Regions from separate parts of the Paenibacillus sp. P32E genome, predicted to be linked through region 1. Evidence: riboswitches for the same ligand, from Rfam matches in the RefSeq annotation. Region 1 holds a riboswitch; each other region holds the start of a gene.
The links. A riboswitch is a leader RNA that binds a small molecule or an ion and turns the genes downstream of it on or off. The one in region 1 is predicted to bind thiamine pyrophosphate.

Region 1 (5,137 bases):
TATGAGCTGGACCGGCCCGCTCCGCTAGTCCGGATCCGCAGCCGGGAAGGTGTGGTGGAGCATGACAGAGCCCGGAGTCTTTTGGAGGAAGGCAAATTCCCGCAAGCGGTCAAGCTGCTTGAAGAGATTGTCCAGAACATTCCGGACTTCCTGGCGGCACATAACAATCTGGCTCTTGCCTATTTCTATATGGGCCGCTTCGCCAAAGCCAAGGAATGTCTTGGCGAAGTGCTGAAGCAGGACCCGGGCAACCTGCATGCGCTCTGCAATATGGCGATTTTCCTGCAATATGCTGGCGATCAGGACCAGCTTGCGGGATTGGTGCGTATGCTTGAGGCGACAGTGCCTTTTCATCAGGAGCATGTATTCAAAATGGCGACAACGATGGGCATATTGGGCAAGCACCAAACTGCATATGGACATTTCCGCCGTCTGCTGAAGGATGAAGAGGTCGGCGGTGATGCCGGCTTGTACCATTATTGCGCGGCGGCGGCCAGCAATAGCGGGCTTCATACTGAGGCTATACGCTGCTGGCAGATGGCTTCCAGGCTGGACCCGGAATCAGCAGTGCCGAAATTTTTTCTGTCCCAGATGCAGCAGGCACAATCAGAGGGCAGGCCGCTGCCTCCGGTAAGCTATAATTATCAGCTGCCTTTTCAAGAGCAGCTGAAGCAGTGGAAGAACAATACGGACAGCTTCACGGAAGAAGTACAGAATAATCCGCTGCTGCGCGCTTCGTTCTTCTGGGCGCTGCGCTACGGTGATGCTAGTACGAAGCTCCAGGTGACAGAAGCGCTGCGCTGGATTGAGGACGATGAAATATCCGATGTTCTGAAGGGAGTTTCGGAACAGGAACCGCTGCAGGAGGCTGCGCTTCTCAGTCTGCAGCGGCTGATCGGCGGTAGTCCGGAGGAAAGTGTAGTCCAGAGGGCGGCTCAGGAACCGGTTGTGTCAAGCCATAAAGGGCCGCCAGAGTGGAAGGAAGACTGGCAGCGAGTTATAGATCATATGGCTGCTGTGATGGACCGGAGATTGGATGCCGCCCAGAAGAGAGATGCCGAGCTCCTCTGGAAGCAGTTCATAGCCCGCCTCTATCCGGATGTACCCTTGTTCCGGCATGCAGAGGGCTGGTGTGCGGCTCTGGAATATCTAACCGCCAAGCTTCATGGTCATCCGGTTACTTACCGCGAGGCTGCACAGCATTACGGCGTTTCCGTCTCCATGGTAAGCCGGTACGCACGGCGTATTCATCAAGCATGCGGGTTAACGCAGGACGGGGCGGCAGCAGACATTTTGCCGCCATTTACGGAAAATATCTGACCCTAAGGAGGACTTGCTAATGTACAAAACAATTGTAATCGGAACAGGTCCGGCAGGATTAACTGCTGCGATTTACCTGGCACGTGCCAATCTCAGCCCCCTTGTTATTGAAGGACTGCAGCCAGGAGGACAATTGACTACGACGACAGAGGTAGAGAACTTTCCTGGTTTTCCTGAAGGTATTCTAGGTCCGGATCTGATGGATAACATGCGCAAGCAGGCAGAACGCTTTGGGGCTCAATTTAAGAATGGCTGGGTGGATTCTGTGGATTTCTCGCAGCGCCCTTTCAAAGTAACCGTGGATGGTCTGGGTGTACTGGAAGCAGAGTCGGTGATTATATCGACCGGTGCTTCGGCGAGGTACCTGGGCATACCGGGAGAGCAGGAGAATGTCGGACGCGGGGTAAGTACCTGTGCAACCTGCGACGGTTTCTTTTTCCGTGGTAAAAAGATTGTCGTGGTCGGCGGCGGCGACTCCGCGATGGAGGAAGCCAGCTTCCTCACGCGATTCGCTTCCAGTGTAACTCTGGTCCACCGCCGTCCGGAACTTCGCGCTTCGAAGATTATGCAGGACCGGGCGCGGGAGAACAGCAAAGTAGCTTGGGCCCTGAACCGCACACCGCTTGAAGTGACCATCGGGGATACCGGGGTGAAGGGACTTACCGTCCGTAACAATGATACGGGTCTTGAGGAGCTCGTGGAAGCAGATGGCGTATTTGTCGCTATCGGCCACACACCGAATACCGCGTTCCTGGGCGGTCAGATAACTACGGATGCCAACGGCTACATCGTTGTGAATCCGGGGACAACCGAAACCAACATTCCCGGCGTGTTCGCTTGTGGGGATGTTCAGGATACCCGTTACCGGCAGGCGATTTCGGCTGCAGGAACCGGCTGCATGGCTGCTATGGATGCTGAGAAATATCTGGAAGGCGCTATGGTACATGACTGGAGCGAAGCGCTGGATAAGTAACCACAATGCTGGTTAAACAAATTTTTTGATTGACAATAAATACCTGCTAAAGTAGATTGTATTTAATTAGATAAGATACCCACTAGGGGAGCCTGAATAGGCTGAGACGGGGAAATTGAATTCCCGGACCCTTGAACCTGATCTGGATCATACCAGCGTAGGAAAGTGGAGCCGGACCTTTTTTGAGCACAGCCTTATTGGGCTGTTCATGAATAAAGCCGCTCCAGGTGGAGCGGCTTTTTGCTGCGTGCTGATCTTATCTGAATGGCTCACAGAGCGATGAGGAGGAGATAAAAATGTCAGATTCATCAAAAAAGGAACAAATCGATCTGTCGGGATTTCCCGCAAGCCGTAAGGTGTATGTAGAAGGCTCGCGTCCCGATATTCAGGTTCCGATGCGTGAAATCCGTCTTAGCCGGACCGAAGGTGTTGCGGGGGAAGAGGACAATGCACCGCTTCGTGTCTATGATACCAGTGGTATTTACACTGATGCCGCTGAAGATACCAATGTTCGGAAAGGGTTGCCTCCGCACCGCTTAAGCTGGATTGCGGAGCGCGGGGATTCAGTGGAGTACGCCGGGAGAACCGCTCAGCCCAGAGACTCCCGATTAGCTGCAGACCGGACGTCGGCAGAAGGGTTCGCCGGCTTGCGGCGGAATCCTTTAAGAGCACGTGAGAGCTGCAATGTTACCCAACTGCATTATGCGCGGCAGGGGATGATTACGCCGGAAATGGAGTATATCGCGATTCGCGAGAATACCCGGCCTGAATTTGTAAGGGATGAGGTCGCTGCCGGACGGGCCATTATCCCGGCTAATATCAACCATCCTGAGAGTGAGCCGATGATCATCGGCCGTAACTTCCTGGTTAAGATCAACGCGAACATTGGGAATTCCTCCGTGACTTCTTCCATTGAAGAGGAAGTGGAGAAGATGAGATGGGCGACCCGCTGGGGTGCCGATACGATTATGGATCTTTCCACTGGTACAAAAATTCATGCCACCCGCGAATGGATTATCCGCAACTCACCAGTACCGATCGGCACAGTGCCGGTCTATCAGGCGCTGGAGAAGGTAAAAGGAATAGCCGAGGATCTGACCTGGGAGCTATATCGCGACACGCTGATTGAACAGGCGGAGCAAGGCGTGGATTACTTTACCATTCATGCCGGGGTGCTGAAGCAGTATATCCCGCTTACTGCCGGAAGAATGACCGGAATTGTGTCCCGAGGCGGCTCCATCATGGCGGCCTGGTGCCTTGCACATCAGCAAGAGAACTTTTTATATACACATTTTGAAGAAATCTGTGAGATTATGAAGACTTATGATGTGGCCTTTTCCTTGGGAGACGGACTGCGCCCGGGCTCCATCGCCGATGCCAATGATGAGGCTCAGTTCGCTGAGCTGGAGACACTTGGGGAGCTGACAGCCATGGCCTGGAAACACGATGTTCAGGTGATGGTCGAAGGTCCGGGGCATGTGCCGATGCACAAGATCAAGGAAAATATGGACAAGCAGCTCGAGCTCTGCCAGGAAGCCCCTTTCTACACCCTGGGTCCGTTAACCACGGATATTGCCCCGGGTTATGACCATATTACTTCGGCGATTGGGGCGGCGATGATCGGCTGGTTCGGGACAGCGATGCTGTGCTATGTTACGCCCAAGGAGCATCTGGGTCTGCCTAATAAGAATGACGTGCGCGAAGGAGTTATCACCTACAAAATCGCTGCTCATGCTGCAGATCTGGCCAAAGGCCACCCGGGTGCCCAGGATCGGGACAATGCATTGTCCAAGGCTCGGTTCGAGTTCCGCTGGCGTGACCAGTTCCATCTGTCGCTCGACCCTGAGCGGGCGCTGGAGTACCATGATGAGACGCTTCCAGCCGAGGGTGCCAAAACAGCGCATTTCTGCTCCATGTGCGGTCCCAAATTCTGCAGCATGCGCATTTCGCACGATATCCGCAATTCGTCCAGACTGAGCCAAATGCTATAACCGGAACGGACTTTATAAAAGGCTGTTTCTTCTGCTGTAACAGGCGGAGGAAACAGCCTTTTTTTATATCCATAAGTTGGCATACAGGCATGATGGTAACAAAAACGGGGCCAATTCATTTCTGCTTTGCAATGAATAGTTGCAGGTATATAAGTTTCTAATTTAGTGACTGCAATCACTCTTTGGCCCCGTACCCTATGCTAAGCTGTTGTTGAGAAAGGTTATCAATTGACATGAAGCTAAGCTGCAGGAGGAGAGTGCAATGAGCAAACGCCTTAACATGGATGAATCCATATTCGAGCTGGTCAGTCGTTATCCGGAGGCCATAGACATTATGGTTGAGCTGGGTTTCCGCGATATTACGAAGCCTGGCATGCTGCAGACGGCGGGTCGGTTCATGACCTTGTCTAAAGGAATCACAATGAAGAAAATGGATCGCGAAACCGTCCGACTGGCCTTTCAGAGCCATGGCTTCGAGATTATTGAATAGATCACTGAGATTAACAAGTGGAATAGAGAAGGAGAGAGAACGATGAGCGAACTGATTAACAACCGTGAAATGGATATTCCTGAGCAGACACGCCGCCAAGCCATGCTTAAGGAGATTATTAAGGAACTGCATGCCGGAAAAAGTGTAGAGGAAGTCAAAGCGCGTTTTGCAGAAGCGGTAGGTGATGTTACGGTAGCCGAAATTTCCGCGATGGAGCATTCCCTGATGACAGAGGAGGGGATTCCTGTAACGGAGGTACAGCGCCTATGCTCTGTGCATACGGCCATTTTTAAAGGCTCAATCCAGGAAATTCACCGTTCTAACAAGCCAGAGGAGCAGCCGGGACATCCTGTCCACACCTTT
Region 2 (5,137 bases), on a different contig from region 1:
GTGCTGTTCCTGCTTAGCGTGGCAGCCTGGAAAATAGGGTAATATAATTCGTGTAATTATCCTTCGTGCAAGGGTGGGACCTATTCATGCCTGAACTTATCCCTATTGCTTCTGAACCAACACTTCATACCGCCCTGCTGCAGTTCATCTTCCCCTTCTCTATCAAGGACGGTGAAGATATGAAGCTGATCGAACATCTGACACAAGAAGGATTCACCCGGTTTTTTCTTGACAACAAAGAACTGGAGGACGCTTATTACGGCGAAGGCTACTCTGTTTCCCATGAAAAGATGGAGCGGAGCTACCTCCCGTTTGCCGCCCATGTGCTATTCCCCCGCGAGAAGGACAAGGATTCCTTCCGCCGCTTTTCCCGGGCCAACCATTTGCCCTGCAGGATGGATATGCCCGGACAGTCGGTTCATTTTCAAGTGCTCTCGACGGATGTATTCGTCTGCCCTTTTGAACTCGGTTTCCTGACGATCAGAGTCAGCATCGGGGAGAAGCATCTCCCCTTCAGCACCGTCCTTGAGTTCGCCGACCGTTTCCGGACACTGGAGGATGTATCTTTTCGGGACAAACTAACCTCCATCCACTGTCATGACCGTTCCTTTGATCAGGTGGAGGATTTTGTGTTCAGGAATGTAGTGGGCGGACTGGAGCCTTTTCTCGACCCTTCGGAAATCAATGGCGCCTATTTTGAAACTTTGCCGTTCTTTGTGGATGAGAGAATGCTGGTTCAGGCTTTTTACGGCTTTGACCGGCAGGAGGACAAGGAAAATGAGATTAGCGTGGAATTGCTGTACCGAGCTTCCCAGCTGGATGGTATGACCCTGGGAGGCAAGCCATACATCAGTGCCAGCGATCCTGGGTATATTCGGGACTATTGCGGGGAGCACTGTTATAGCCGCTGGGGGCCGGACACCTATTACATGACGAATGAGCAGACGTTCTGCTGCCTGAGCTTGGCTGAATCCGGGGTAGCCACCCAGCTCATTAATCAGATGTATGGAGAATATTATTACGGGCTGCTGCTGAGCATATTTCATAAAATCGTTCTGCTGAAGCTGGCCAACATCCACTCCCGGCTGCGCATTAACCATGATGTGGATGAAATTGAGAACCTGATCTTTATGATCAACAAGTTCTCGGCCAAATTTTATTTTCTGGAGCTCATTTCGCAGTCCCAGGGCCGGGAGATTTTTTTCCAGCTGCGCAAGGTCTACGGGAATGATGCCCTGTTCGATGAGGTCAAAATGACCTTGAATGACCTGTTTCAATACCAGGAGAAATTCCAGGCCAAACGGCGGGACACGCTGCTGATGATCCTGACGGTGTTCACAGTGGTGAGCGGTATTTATGGCATGAATCAGGTGATTGAGGACCTTAAAGGTAAGATTGACTGGAGCAAGATGCTGGAGTATTCCCCATTTGAATATCTGGCGCTGTTCGTTGCATTTACGGGGATCGCTGTCAGTATCGGCCTGAGCCTGAAGCAGCTGTGGAACGGAATCCGCAGCCGCCGCAGAAAAAGAAAAAGAGTTCAGGGATATGACTGACAAACCTATAAAAAAGAGAAGCCGCTGATCTACAGCAGGTTCTCGAGTTCCCGGCAGGCTTCCGCATACGCAGAGGCAAGCTTAGGCATCAGCAGCACCTTCAGCCAGACAATATAATTAATAAATAAAAGCGGGCTGTCCAGCGCCACACTTTGCGCCAGATACCGTAAATGATATAGTGAATCCTGTTTGGTTCTTGCCATTCCGGAAGGGCCGAATCTTTGCCGCAACTCGGGCTGGCGTTCATACTGACGCAAAGTGACTTCTTTAGCCAACTGTTCCGCTAGCACCTTCAGCCGTTCTCCGGCATTTTGCTGATCAGTGAGCATAGGGTCACTCCTTTTTTGAAACATAATTGTAAAGTATTAATCTTATTATATAACATATGGTAAGTCTACCCGGCGTGCCTGGCAGTGCCTGAGCGGATTGCTGGAATCCGGGGCCACTACTGGACAACCCCGAAGGGGACCGCTATAATACAGCGTAAGAACACAGCAACACCCATAACTTCATAGTACCAGGGGGGCTGGAATTGGCCGGCTGAGAGTGTATCCCACACAGATACTGACCCTTATACCTGATCTGGATAATGCCAGCGTAGGAATCACCACCCGCATTCAGCCTTTTTGGCTAAGCGGCTACCTAACGCAATTGCTGGCGTCCCGATCTTCGGGGCGCTTTTTTTGGTATGGACATCATCAGAGTTCGGAAGACTGGGTTAGCTGGAAGGAGAGAAGAATAGAAATGGGAGTCAAAAAAGCACTAATGCTCTGCATCAGCTGCATGCTGGTCATCGTCATGGCCGGGTGCGGCAGCAATACAGCCAATTCCGGCGGGAATAGCGCCGCTCCAGCCGGGGACAGCACCGCCGCGCCGGAAGCAACTGCAACAGGAACGGACGCGCCTAAGGAACTGACTAAGATCAAGGTCGCGCTGGACTGGACGCCGAATACGAACCATACCGGCCTCTATGCAGCCAAAGAGCTGGGATATTACAAGGAGGAAGGCCTGGATGTAGAAATTGTACAGCCGGGTGCGGCGGGAGCCGACACGATGGTCACCTCAGGCGAAGCCGCTTTTGGCATCAGTGCCCAGGAGGCGCTCACTCTGGCCCGTCTGCAGGATGTGCCGCTCGTCTCGATCGCCGCCATCATCCAGCATAATACCTCAGGGTTTGCCGCCCCGAAGGACCGCAATATCAAGACACCAAAGGATTTCGAAGGCAAAACCTACGGCGGCTGGGGTTCCCCGGCTGAAGAAGCTGCCATGAAGGCGATCATGGACCCTGAAGGCGGCGATGTTAAAAAGGTGAAGCTGGTCAATATCGGCGAAGCTGATTTCTTCACCGCCGTGAAACGTGACATCGATTTTGCCTGGATATTCTACGCCTGGACCGGTATTGAAGCCGAGCTGCGCGGTGAACCGCTGGACATGCTGTATTTGAAGGATTACGCGCCTCAGCTGGATTACTACACCCCGGTGCTGACCACGAGCGAGAAGGAAATCGCTGAGCATCCGGAGCTGGTGAAGGCGTTCCTTGCAGCTACCTCCAAAGGTTATCAATATGCGATCGACAAGCCGGAAGAAGCTGCCGCCATCCTCTCGAAGGCTGTGCCGGATCTGGATCCCAAGCTCGTCCTGGCCAGCCAGAAATGGCTCAGCCCGAAATATAAGGACGATGCCTCCAGATGGGGAGAGCAGAAAGCCGAGGTCTGGAAGAATTACGCCGACTGGATGTACGGTCTGAAGCTGCTGGACAAACCACTGGATACCGCTTCAGCGTTCACGAATGAATATCTGCCGGAGAACAAGTAGTCTTACACTGCAAGTTTTACAATACCCAACCTGAAAGGATCTGATTGATATGGCAAACACCCTGCTCAGCATTCAAGTCATTCCTAAAACTCCGAATAACGAGGATTCTATTCCTTATGTGGATAAGGCCATTGAGGTCATTCAGCAATCCGGCGTGAAGCACCAGGTGAATCCGCTCGAAACCACGATGGAGGGCGAACTCAGCGATTTGCTTGAGGTGGTACGCCAAATGCATGAAGCACTGATCGCAGCGGGTAGCCCCAGCGTCATCTCACAAATCAAGATCGCCCATAACCCCAGCGGAATCAGCATGGATAAGCTGACGGAAAAATACCGGCCGTGAGATCGTACTGGAACCAAATCTGGCCGCCCCTTGTGGCGGTCATCTTTTTTCTGGGCGTATGGCAATTGGCGGTTTCCGTACTTCATGTCCCTTCCTGGATGCTGCCAAGCCCCGGCGATATCGCCCGCGAATCCCGGGGTAATGCTTCCGGCATTTGGGCACATACGGCTGCTACGCTGCGGCTGACCCTAATCGGCTTCCCGATTGGTACAGGTGTGGGCCTGATTGTAGCTCTATTGCTGCATTTGGTGCCTTGGCTGAAAAGAGCGCTGTATCCGCTGCTGATTCTCAGCCAGAATGTACCCTCCATCGCCCTCGGGCCGCTGCTGATTATCTGGTTCGGGTTCGGACTGCTGCCCAAAATCGTACTCATCACACTCGTCTGCTTCTTCCCGGTTGCCGTTGCCGCCATGGGCGGGCTGGCCCAAAGCGACCGGATCATGATGAACTATATGAAAATGGCTGGGGCTAGCAAGTGGCAGATCTTCTCAAAGCTAGAGCTGCCCGGTTCTCTGCCAGCCCTGTTCTCCGGCCTTAAGATCTCCGCAACCTATGCAGTAATGGGCGCTGTGGTTGCCGAGTGGATCGGCGCAGACAAGGGCATTGGCTATTACATGCTGCTGCAGAAGGCCTCCTACCGCACAGACCGGATGTTCGTTGCCATCGTAATTATTGTTCTTCTTAGTCTGGTGCTGTTTGCCCTGATCGCACTTCTGGAGAAGTGGCTGGTTCGCTGGAAGCCGCGCAAGACCTCTTGATACTTAAGCTTTCTGGAAAGGAGGATGAATCATTTTGTTAGCAGGCCATCCTAACTTGAACACCTTGGAACAGGCTTCCTCCGCGTACATGCCGGGAGCTAAAGGCGCGCATCCCGCCCTGAATGTAGACGGCGTATCCAAAGCTTTCTTCCACCGCCGCCGTGAGACCCGCGTGCTCGACAATGTATCTCTAACGGTTGAGCCCCAGGAATTCGTCTCCATTGTCGGCCCTTCCGGCTGCGGCAAAAGCACCCTGTTCCACATCATCGGCGGCTTGGAGCTGCCCGATGCCGGAACGGTAAACATGGGCGGTAAGAACGTCACCGGGCAGCGTGGAGAGATCAGCTATATGCCTCAGCAGCCTGCACTGTTCCCGTGGCGGACCATCGAGGACAACGTCCTGCTCGCCGGTGAGCTGAAAGGCGAACCCAAGGCCGAAGCACGGGCAGCCGCCCGCCACTGGCTGGACAAAGTCGGCTTGGGCGGGTTCGAACGCGCCTATCCGCATATGCTGTCGGGCGGTATGCAGCAGCGGGCAGCCTTCCTTCGGGCGCTGCTCGCGCCGCAGGAGTTAATGCTGCTGGACGAGCCGTTCAGCGCGCTGGATGCGCTGACCCGTGAGCAGATGCAGCGCTGGCTGCTGGAGCTGTGGGAAGAAAACCGCC
Region 3 (5,137 bases), on a different contig from region 1:
TCCTCATGAGCCAGAAGGAGGTTAAGTGCCTCCTGCGGGTGATCCGCAACGAATTGCTGTCCTTTACGTGCTGCCTGGATAAACTTCTGGATATAGCCTTCAGAATTCTGCAGGCCCTGGTCGCTGGCGACCAAGACTAGCTCATAATAATCGGGGACGCCGTAATCGGTTGGATTCAGCGAAATGACCGGATGGCCTTCCTTTTCTAGAATCAACTGTTCATGGTTAATAAATCCGCCAATAATGCCATCGACACGCCCGGTTGTAATGGCTGGAATCAGGTCAAAACCCACATCGGTCAGGGTTACTGCTCCAGGATCTCCGCCATCGCTTTTGACCATGGTTTTCAGCATAGCTTCATAGAGAGGGATCGAGGAGTATCCGGCATTTTTGCCTGCCAGGTCCTTTGGGCTCTTGATCCCGCTGTCAGCCGGAACCATCAGATGATTAAGCGGATGTCTGACGATCGCAGCAACAGACTTCACCGGAATCTGCTCACCCCGTGCCATCAGCACCTGCGGCTGGTAACTTAGGGCCAGGTCAACTTTACCTGCGGCTACGAGCTTCAGGGCATCATTGCTGTCAGCGGGCATTTGGATATCCACAGTAAGCCCTTCGTCGGCAAAATAGCCGTTCTGCTGGGCGGCGTACAGGAAGGAGTGGACTGCGTTCGGGTACCAGTCGAGCATAATCGTCAGCTTGTGGGGCTGCCCGCCTTGATCCGCTGATGCAGAGCTGGCTGGAGACTTATCATTGCTGTTCCCACAGCCTGTCGCAGCAAGTCCCAGACACAGAAGCAGCAATAAGGGGAGCAAAGGGAGTTTCCTTTTTCTAAAGGGAGGTTCAGAAGGGATCAGTTTCATCGATGAATGCCTCTTTTCTGCAAAATAATTTTTTCGAGCAGCACAATAAATAGAAACAGAATGATTCCGAGTGCAGATAAAAGAAATACTGCGGCGAACATTTCCGCACTTTGCAGATTGCCCGCCATCCGCCGGCTGAAATAGCCGAGCCCCCGGCTACCGCCCAGCCATTCCCCAATCGTCGCGCCAATGACGCAGTAGACCATAGAGAGCTTGAGACCAGAGAACAAAGAGGGCAGTGCAGGCGGAATCTGGGTCTTTCGCAGAATTTGCCAGCGGGTCGCACCAAGTGTGAGCAGCAGTTCTTTGTACATAGCACCGCTTTTGCGCAGACCGTCAAAGGTCCCTACTACCACCGGGAAAAAGGCAGTAAGGAAAACCACCGCAACCTTGCTCCATAGGGTATAGCCAAACCACATAATAAAAATGGGTGACAGCGCGATCAGCGGAATGGTCTGACTGATCACCAGCAAGGGGTATAGCGCCTTTTCAACCGGAGTGAACATGTGCATTCCCGTACCCAGCAGCATGCCGCAGGCTGCTGACAGAACAAAGCCGAGCAAAACCTCCTGAAGTGTAGCGGGTAAATGCTCTCCGAAGAGCAGCTCTTTCTGCTCCATCAGAGCCGTCCATATAGCCGTTGGAGCCGGGAGAATGAATGCTGGAACAAGCTTCAGCCGTGCAGCGAACTCCCAGCCAGCTAGGGCAACCAGTACCAGCAAGGCAAAGGGGCCATATTCGCGCAGAAAGGTTCTGCTACTAGATACTCTCATGCAGCCTCCGCTCCAAATTCTCCCGCAAAGTAATAAACTTCGGTTCATAGTTCATCCGGTAGTGTCTGGGCCGCGGGATATCCACCGAGAATTCCTGTACACCGCCGCTGCCTCCAGACATCAAGTAAATCCGGTCACTGAGCAGCAGCGCTTCCTCCAGATCGTGGGTGATGAACAGAACCGTTTGCTTAAGGCTGCTCCACAATTCCAGGAGCCAGCGGTGCAGTTCACGCTTGGTTATGGCATCCAGTGCTCCAAAAGGCTCATCGAGCAGCATCAGCTCATTTCCAGCGGCAAGGGTACGGAGCATAGCGATCCGCTGACGCATCCCCCCGGACAGCTCCTGCGGGTAGAGCCGCTCTGTACCTTCAAGGCCAAACCGTTCGAGCATCTCACGAATATTCTTTACAGCATCTGCCTTGCTGCCTTTTCGCTTCAGCTCCCAAGGCAGCAGGCAGTTGTCCATCACGGTTCTCCAGGGCAACAGCAGATCCTGCTGCGGCATATAGGCGACCTGGCCCAGGCGCGACGATGGATCGTCAGAGATCATTCCGTGAACTTTGAGTTCGCCACCTGTATGCCGAAGCAGACCGGCGATGATTTTGAACAGGGTGCTTTTTCCGCAGCCGCTGGTACCGACAATAGAAATGAATTCGCCCCGGCGGACGTTCATCGAGAGCCTACTGAATACGGGCGTCTGCGGTGAAGTGCTGAAAGCATAGGACAGGTTAGTGATAGAGATCATACTCGTATGTATTAAGCCTCCTTTCATTGGCACGCATCTGCTTCCGGGACTGCGGAAGCACAATAAAGACCCATCCGTCTCCAGGGGAGGCAAATGGGTCTGAAAGGTTCAGGCAGTAGGCGTGAAGCGGCACTGCTGATCGATTCTGTTCCACTTCCCTCCGCTGGTATGATCCAGATCAGGTTCCAAGGGTCCGAAGCTTAAGGCTTCGTCTCAGTCATTAGACTCCCCTAGTGAAATAGCAGGTCAATATTATATTCGTAACTGCTAACTAATATAGCATATTCCAGAATGTTGTCAAAAGAAAGTGTGCTCAGGACCGCTGCAGTCCAGTTACGAATAGGGTTAGAATCCCTTCCAGGATATCCTTTTTGCCCGACCCGTGAAGTTTCTGCTGATAGAGATAGAGATCAGGGCTGAGGACCGCGATCAGAGAAGTTGCGGCAAAATGCGGATCAATAGCAATCAGCTTGCCGTCATCAGCAACCCTCCGCAGACGCTCGGCCATAACTGCATTCAGCCGCTGGAAAATCGGATGTTCAAACTGGGTAAGCTGTTTCTTACCCGTGAACTCAGACTTGATCATCTGCAGCAGCTCGGCATGCTGGTCTATGAAATCCACCACTTGTTCAATACTGCTCCGCAGTTCCTCAATGGAGCTGTCTGTTTCTAAAGTGGTTTGGAGCTCCTGCTCCAAACGGGTAAGAAAACGCTCTGAGCTGGTGGAGAGCAGGGCAGAGCAAATTTCACCTTTGTCCGTGAATCTGCGGTAGAGCGAGCCCTGGCCGATTCCTGCCTGCTTGGCAATGCCGTACATACTGACTCCTTCCAGACCGTTCTCAGTAAAAAGCGCTCGGGCGGCCTCAAGAATACGCTGGACATAAGGGTCCTGATTATTCCGGAAGGAGGATGGATTTGATGGTGGTATTGGGTTTGAGGATGGGTTGCTGCCTTGTTCTCTCGGGTTCATGACAGGCTCCTTTCAGAAATACAGTATATATTTACAGGAAATATGTGAACTCCATTGACATAGCGGACAATTGTCCGTAGACTGAAAAATGTAAATACGGACAGTTGTCCGTTCAGAGATATATTATATCGATTAAGCTGCGCTGAGGTCAATAAGTCCACCTGCGCGCAGTTCAATCCAGGAGGAGATAGAGAATGGAGCAATCGCTGAAACCGGAGGCCGATTTTCGCCTGTCAAGCATTCTGGTTCCGCTGCTGGCCATCATTGCCGGTGTATTCATGGTGGTGCTCGACAGTACGGCTATGAATGTGGCTTTGTCAACGCTGGTCAAGGATTTTAATACGGATCTAAATACATTGCAATGGATTGTGACCGGGTACATGCTGGCCCAGGCCTCGGTGATCCCGTTGTCCGGCTGGCTGTCTGACCGCTTTGGGGCCAAGACTGTTTTTCTGACTGCAGTTATCGTATTCACTATGGGTTCAATTCTCTGTGCAACACCAAGCCGTGCAGAATGGCTGATTGCGTTCCGTGTCCTGCAGGGTCTGGGCGGAGGTTGTGTGCTTCCTGTCGGGATGGCATATGTGTACAAACTGGCACCCAAGAGCAAGGTAGGCGTAGTCATGGGGATCATGGGTATTCCGGTGCTGTTCGCTCCGGCTATCGGTCCCGTGCTGTCCGGCTGGTTAGTGGAGTATCATTCCTGGCGCTGGATCTTCCTCATTAATATTCCCATTGGAATCATTTGTCTTCTGATTGGTTCCCGCAAGCTGCCTCAATCGGAACGCAGCCAGGTGCCGGGGATGGATAAGCTTGGGATCATTCTTGGGCCCCTTGCCTTTGCTTCTCTGTCTTACGGGGTGAGCCAGGGAGCGGACAGCTGGACTTCGGACAAAACACTGATCGGTTTATCCCTCGGTGCTGTGGCCTTAATCGCTTTTGTCATTGCTGAGTTTCGTTCGGAGACACCGCTCCTGGAACTGCGTATTCTTCGCTCGGTCGATTTCAGCACAGGGATTGTTGTACAATGGATTGCACAGTTCGGCTTGTACGGTGCGCTGTTCCTGCTCCCGCAGTTTCTTCAGCAGGCCCGCGGCTTCGGAGCATTTGATACGGGTCTTACCCTGCTGCCCCAGGCAATTGCCTCTGGCCTTATGATGCCCATTGCCGGGATTTTGTTCGACAAGATCGGAGTTCGCTGGCTGGTGGTCTGCGGACTCAGCCTGGTTTCGGGTGCGTTGTACCAGTATTCTCATGTGGATCTTACCACGCAGAGCAGGGACCTGATTCTGCCGCTGATCATGTGCGGTGCAGGCATGGGAATGATGGTGATGCCAATGAATACACATCTGCTCAACAAGGCGCCAAGTCATTTGGTTAACCGGGTCACTTCCTTGACCAATTCCATGCAGCAGGTAATCAATTCTCTGGCTGTTTCCACACTGGTAACTATCCTGACCTCAAGAGCGGCTGCGCGCGGGGCGGAAATGCAAGAGGCTGCCGCTGCAGCCGGCAAGAGCGCGGCAGAAGCTTCACCCGAAGCCTTGAAGCTGGCTACACAAACCGTTCTTGCCAAAGGGTTTGATGATACCTTTCACATTATGATTTTCGTTGCTCTGGGCGGTGCTATGCTGGGCTTACTTCTGCGGAGAGGGCGCAGAGTCGGGGAAGACGGCTCCAAGTCAAAGGTTCAGCCTGAAATGATGCATAGTTAGTTTCTGTAAATGCAGTCAAATAACATATGGGTTAGTGCAAATATCTCCGTTCAGCATTCAGGTGCTGCGGG
Region 4 (5,137 bases), on a different contig from region 1:
ATGCAGCTTGCGGTAGGTTTCCTGATGGTACACCTCCTGATACAGGGTCAGCCCGTCCACTCCCGCTTCCCTAAGCGCCCGATACTCCTCAGTAGACAGCGGGTTCACCTCTATACTGACAGAAGAGAAGTATTCATGCAGAATTTCTACGCATTCCTTCACATAAGCGGCCGGACTATCCCTGCGCGATTCCCCGGTCAGAATCAGAAGTTGGCGCAGGCCCGTGGAGGAGATCGCTATAGCCTCTTGTCTGATCTCCTCCGGAGTCAATCTTTTTCTAGGAAAATCATAAATCGAGCTGAAGCTGCAATACGTACAGTGATTCACACAGAAATCAGCCAGATACATCGGTGTGAACAGCTGCATCACATGCCCAAAATGCGAACGGGTCAACCGTTGCGCACGCTGAGCCATCTCCTCCAGACAAGATTCCGCAGCCGGAGACAGCAGGGCCTGCAGGTCTTTTTCATCCAGACGATCCTTGAGAAGTGCCCGCTTCACATCCTCCACCCGGTACTCCTGCCACAAACTCCCGTAAGGCAGTTGCTCCAGACGAGTCAGTGGTTCAAAAAAACTCATGTTACTCCCCCATTTCCGTTAGCCAGTGAGTCACTTCAGAAATCCGGTCAATGGCGAAGACGCAACAGCCGTCTCTTCCACTGGACCGAGTCCTGCCAAATAGGCCTTGCGGCCTGCAGCTACCGCCTCACGGAAGGCCGCAGCCATCAGCAGCGGATCACGGGCGGTAGCGATTGCCGTATTGAGCAGCACAGCGGATGCGCCAAGTTCCATCGCTTCTGCCGCTTCGGACGGGCGGCCGATGCCGGCGTCGACGATCACCGGTAGATCCACCTCAGAGATGAGAATGCGCAGCAGCTCTGTGGTACGCAAGCCGCGGTTCGAGCCGATGGGGGAGCCAAGCGGCATGATGGCGGCGGCCCCCGCTGCTTGCATCCGCAGCGCGGCTGAGAGGTCCGGGCTCATATAGGGCAGCACTACGAAGCCTTCGGCGGCCAGTATTTCTGTGGCCCGGATAGTCTCCAGGTTGTCTGGAAGCAGATATTTCTGATCATTGATTACCTCAATCTTGACCCAATTGCCAAGGCCTGCGGCTCTGGCCAGTCTGGCGATCCGCACAGCCTCCTCAGCCGTGCGCGCACCCGAAGTATTTGGAAGCAGAGTCATATGGGAAGGAATATGGCTGATAATATTGTCCTGGCTCTCCGGATCTACACGGCGCAGAGCTACCGTGATTACCTGTGAGCCTGAAGCTGAAACCACCTCGGGAATCAGTGTATTGCGGCTGTATTTGCCGGTACCGATGAACAGCCGGCTCGATAACGTAATGCCGCCAATCACCAATGGATCTAACATGAACTCGCCTCCTGGGATGAAATTCGACAAGGGAAACGGCTTCACCGTCATTTTTAAGACGGTATCCGTTTCAGTAAAAAAATAGAAGGATAATTTTTAGCGTGAAAAAAATTCAAATATTTTATGATAGCCTCATGGCTTCAGCCCCCGCCTACAAAATGCACCAGCTCCAGCCTGTCGCCTTCACATAATATCTCCGACCCGTAATGCTCCTTGCTGACAATCTCACCATTTCGTTCCACGATCACAAGCCGAAAGCTCCATTCGGGCCGGCTTAACAGATCGGCAACGGTCCGGCATTCTTCCGCAACCACTCCTGGCTTGCCATTAATGATCAGATTCATGCGCTCTCACCTCCTTGGCGTGGTACCATTCACCGATTTACTGGAGTCACAATACACCACAGGTCCTACGCCTCCTGAACCGCCAACCGGTAAGCACGGGCAGCAGATACGGGGTCATCCGCTCCGCAAATGCCGGACATGACCGCAATCCCGGCAGCACCGTGACGGATCACTTGACCTGCATTTCCAGGCTCCACCCCGCCGATAGCAATCAGTGGAATACGGGTGCTGCGCACCGCTTCCTCCAGGAGCGCCAAACCGCGCCCCCGCTGTCCGGGCTTGCAGCCGGTAGGGAAAATATGGCCGAACAGGCAGAAGTCCGCCCCCTGCCTGCCTGCTTCCGCTGCTTCTGCCGCGGAGTGCACCGACCTGCCCAGCCGGAGACCTGGAGCGGCTGCACGGGCTGCTGCAGGCGGCAGGCTGTGCCAGGCTAGCTGGACAGCGCCTGCACCGGCGGCCAGCGCAACATCCAGCCGGTCATTGATGACCAGTCTGGATGCGGGGATTCCTGCACGCAGCAGTTGCTCTGCCATGCTGAGCAGCTCCAGGGCAGACCGGTTTTTTTCCCGCAGATGAATAAAGTCCACGAGCGGATGCACAGCAGCCGCCAGGCTGACGAAACGCCCAAGCTCAAGCTTCCCGTCCGATATTAAATGAATTTCCGCCACTTCTTCACCTCCTGCTCCACACTATTGCAGCAAAACGCGCAACACAAAAAAACCGCCCCCGCGATAGGAGGCAGTCATAAATTTGTACAGGAATACGGGTGTAAGAAATACAACCCCGCTGCAGTTCATTCATTCTCCGCTTTCCTACGCTGGTTTTAACCAGATCAGGTTCAAAGGGTCCGAACGTCACGTTCGTCTCAGCCTTGCGGCACCCCTAGGGACAATTGCAGTATTCAATTGCTGACGTGGTTCATATTAACATATTAATCCTCGGAAAAGCTATCCCTTTTACCCAAAGCTTCATCTTATATGGTACATAAAAAAGAGCAGACCGCATGGGCCTGCTCTTGAACTGTTATATTTTCCAGAAACCTACTTGACCGTACAGCAACTTCTAGCCGTTGACAATTTCCCCGCCGTTGACATGCATTACCTGGCCGCTAACATAGGATGAATCATCCGAGGCCAGATAGACGTAGGCTGGTGCCAGCTCTTCCGGTTGTCCCGGACGCTGCATGGGCTGTGTGCCGCCGAACTCGCTGACCTTTTTGGCATCAAATGTGGATGGAATCAGCGGTGTCCAGATCGGACCCGGAGCTACAGCATTCACGCGGATGCCCTTTTCCGCCAGATTCATCGACAGCGAGCGGGTGAAGCTGAGAATCGCGCCTTTGGTGGACGAATAGTCCAGCAGCTGCGGACTGCCGCGGTAGGCGGTGATCGATGTCGTGTTGATGATCGTGGAGCCTTTTTTCAGATGCGGCATAGCTGCCTTGGTCAAATAGAACATGGAGAAAATATTCGTACGGAACGTCCGCTCCAGCTGCTCGGAGGTAATATCCTCGATCTTGTCCTGCGGATGCTGCTCGGCCGCATTGTTAATCAGGATGTCCAGCTTACCGAGCCCCTCTACCGCCCGGTTGATCAGATCCTGGCAGAACGCTTCTACGCCGATGTCACCGGCGATCAGAATACACTTCCGTCCCTCCTGCTCTACTTGGCGTTTGGTCTCTTCGGCATCAGAATGCTCATTCAGATAGGAAATGACCACATCCGCACCTTCTTTGGCAAAATGAACGGCAACCGCCCGTCCAATACCGCTGTCGCCTCCCGTAATGAGCGCCGCCTTACCCAGCAGTTTGCCTGCCGCTTTGTAGCTGGACGTTTCAAATTCAGGGCGCGGATTCATCTCGCTCTCGATACCGGGCTGACGGTCCTGCACCTGGGGAGGCAAGGTTTTGGTAGTCTGCTTATTTTCTGGCATGATCCATTCTCCTTTCGCTGTGTACCTTTTGTTGAAGTAACCACATCGTATTAGGATGGCTTCTGCATCATCAATTATACAATCGCTTTACGTTAAGTTACTTACCACACTTCCCGGCTGTCCAAACAAAAATACAGTCGTTTTTGACTTAAAGGGCCGATATAATTTAGTGAAGTATAGATCCGAGATAGGATCCGGAGCGATTAACCCATAGGATAAGGAGGCGCATAAGTTATATGACCAGAAATACACGGAGCATCATCGTTGCGGTCAAAGGAGTCATTCTGCATCAAGGCAGAATCCTGCTCGTACAGCGGGCAGCTGCAGATGCGATAGGAGCAGGCAGCTGGGAATGCCCCGGCGGAAAAATGGAATTCGGAGAAGGCCTGGAGGCTGCACTCGAGCGGGAGATTAAGGAGGAAACCGGACTTACGGTCACGGTGGAAAGGCTATTGTATGCCGTGTCCTTTCTGACCGATCCGGGCAGGCAACTCGTCATCATTACCTACTGGTGCCGGACCGATGAGAATACAGTGGTGCTCTCCGAAGAGCATGCAGACTATAAATGGTGTACCCGTCACGAGCTTCAGACCCTGCTCCCACCCGGAATACAAGCGGAATTTGAGAAAAGCAATGTGTTTTTGTCAGAGGACCTGCTATAAGGTAATCAGGCTGGAATGCAGTAAAAGCCCGCCCCCTCGAATCAGGGGCAGGCTTGACGGTTTGGTGAATAATCATCCTTACCTAGATAATGTGTCTATACACCATGAAGAATACCATTACGATCAGCACAACCATCAGCAGCAGGCTCATGGTACGAAGCTTCGCGGTTTGGTCTGACACATCACGGTTCTCACGCATGCCGGCTGTGGCCAGACGCAGCGGCTTGCCCATAATACCGCCCAGAGCAAACATTGCCAGCAGGAGTACAACCACGACAACCATCCAGGCTACGGTGTAATCCCCCTTAGAGATCATGTATCCGCCAGTCAGCAGCTGAATGACCAGACCATACTGGGCAAACCGGTTCAATCCGCCAATGGCGCTAAGCGTCCCTTCTTTGGCTGCTGCAGACAGCTTACCGGTGCCGCTCAGAATAAACGGAAGCACCAGATAAAAGCCGACCGCCAATGTCCCGATCATATGTAAGAAAAAGAAAATCCGATCCATTGTTTAACCTCCTCACTTTTCGCTGTGATATAAGTTACATTCTTATTATACCCAACCCCGCCGTCCATGAAAAGAAAGCCCTCATTTCCATTCAAGAAATGAGGGCTTGTGACCGCTGGGAATCATACCTTAACCACTGAAGTAACCGCACGTACAGAATCTGCTGATTTATCCAGAGCCGCCTTTTCTTCCGCGGTCAGCTCCAGCTCGTAGATCTTCTCAATACCTTCCGCACCAAGCAGCGCCGGGATACCCATGAACAGTCCGTCATAACCATATTCCCCTTCCAGCAGGGCAATGACGGGAATAATCCGCTT

Region 2: linked by a shared signal. The riboswitch ahead of A3848_RS20295 (ABC transporter substrate-binding protein) and the one ahead of thiC (phosphomethylpyrimidine synthase ThiC) in region 1 are both predicted to bind thiamine pyrophosphate.
Region 3: linked by a shared signal. The riboswitch ahead of A3848_RS29945 (ABC transporter ATP-binding protein) and the one ahead of thiC (phosphomethylpyrimidine synthase ThiC) in region 1 are both predicted to bind thiamine pyrophosphate.
Region 4: linked by a shared signal. The riboswitch ahead of A3848_RS05905 (thiamine phosphate synthase) and the one ahead of thiC (phosphomethylpyrimidine synthase ThiC) in region 1 are both predicted to bind thiamine pyrophosphate.

What each region holds. Positions count from the first base shown of each region.
Region 1 is NZ_LVYY01000077.1:22,311-27,447, forward strand. It holds gene A3848_RS30135 (tetratricopeptide repeat protein) at 1-1,320, shown strand, start outside; gene trxB (thioredoxin-disulfide reductase) at 1,340-2,293, shown strand; TPP riboswitch at 2,368-2,474, shown strand; gene thiC (phosphomethylpyrimidine synthase ThiC) at 2,590-4,284, shown strand; gene A3848_RS30150 (DUF1858 domain-containing protein) at 4,547-4,774, shown strand; gene A3848_RS30155 (DUF438 domain-containing protein) at 4,817-5,137, shown strand, end outside.
Region 2 is NZ_LVYY01000024.1:106,667-111,803, reverse strand. It holds gene A3848_RS20310 (MFS transporter) at 1-42, shown strand, start outside; gene A3848_RS20305 (hypothetical protein) at 87-1,556, shown strand; gene A3848_RS20300 (hypothetical protein) at 1,586-1,885, opposite strand; TPP riboswitch at 2,066-2,177, shown strand; gene A3848_RS20295 (ABC transporter substrate-binding protein) at 2,301-3,371, shown strand; gene A3848_RS20290 (thiamine-binding protein) at 3,421-3,714, shown strand; gene A3848_RS20285 (ABC transporter permease) at 3,711-4,472, shown strand; gene A3848_RS20280 (ABC transporter ATP-binding protein) at 4,561-5,137, shown strand, end outside.
Region 3 is NZ_LVYY01000076.1:249,035-254,171, forward strand. It holds gene A3848_RS29935 (ABC transporter substrate-binding protein) at 1-863, opposite strand, end outside; gene A3848_RS29940 (ABC transporter permease) at 860-1,636, opposite strand; gene A3848_RS29945 (ABC transporter ATP-binding protein) at 1,623-2,408, opposite strand; TPP riboswitch at 2,520-2,623, opposite strand; gene A3848_RS29950 (TetR/AcrR family transcriptional regulator) at 2,695-3,351, opposite strand; gene A3848_RS29955 (DHA2 family efflux MFS transporter permease subunit) at 3,546-5,066, shown strand.
Region 4 is NZ_LVYY01000004.1:202,931-208,067, reverse strand. It holds gene thiH (2-iminoacetate synthase ThiH) at 1-579, opposite strand, end outside; gene A3848_RS05915 (thiazole synthase) at 610-1,374, opposite strand; gene thiS (sulfur carrier protein ThiS) at 1,515-1,718, opposite strand; gene A3848_RS05905 (thiamine phosphate synthase) at 1,784-2,386, opposite strand; TPP riboswitch at 2,511-2,612, opposite strand; gene A3848_RS05900 (SDR family oxidoreductase) at 2,781-3,650, opposite strand; gene A3848_RS05895 (NUDIX hydrolase) at 3,887-4,312, shown strand; gene A3848_RS05890 (hypothetical protein) at 4,395-4,820, opposite strand; gene mdh (malate dehydrogenase) at 4,943-5,137, opposite strand, start outside.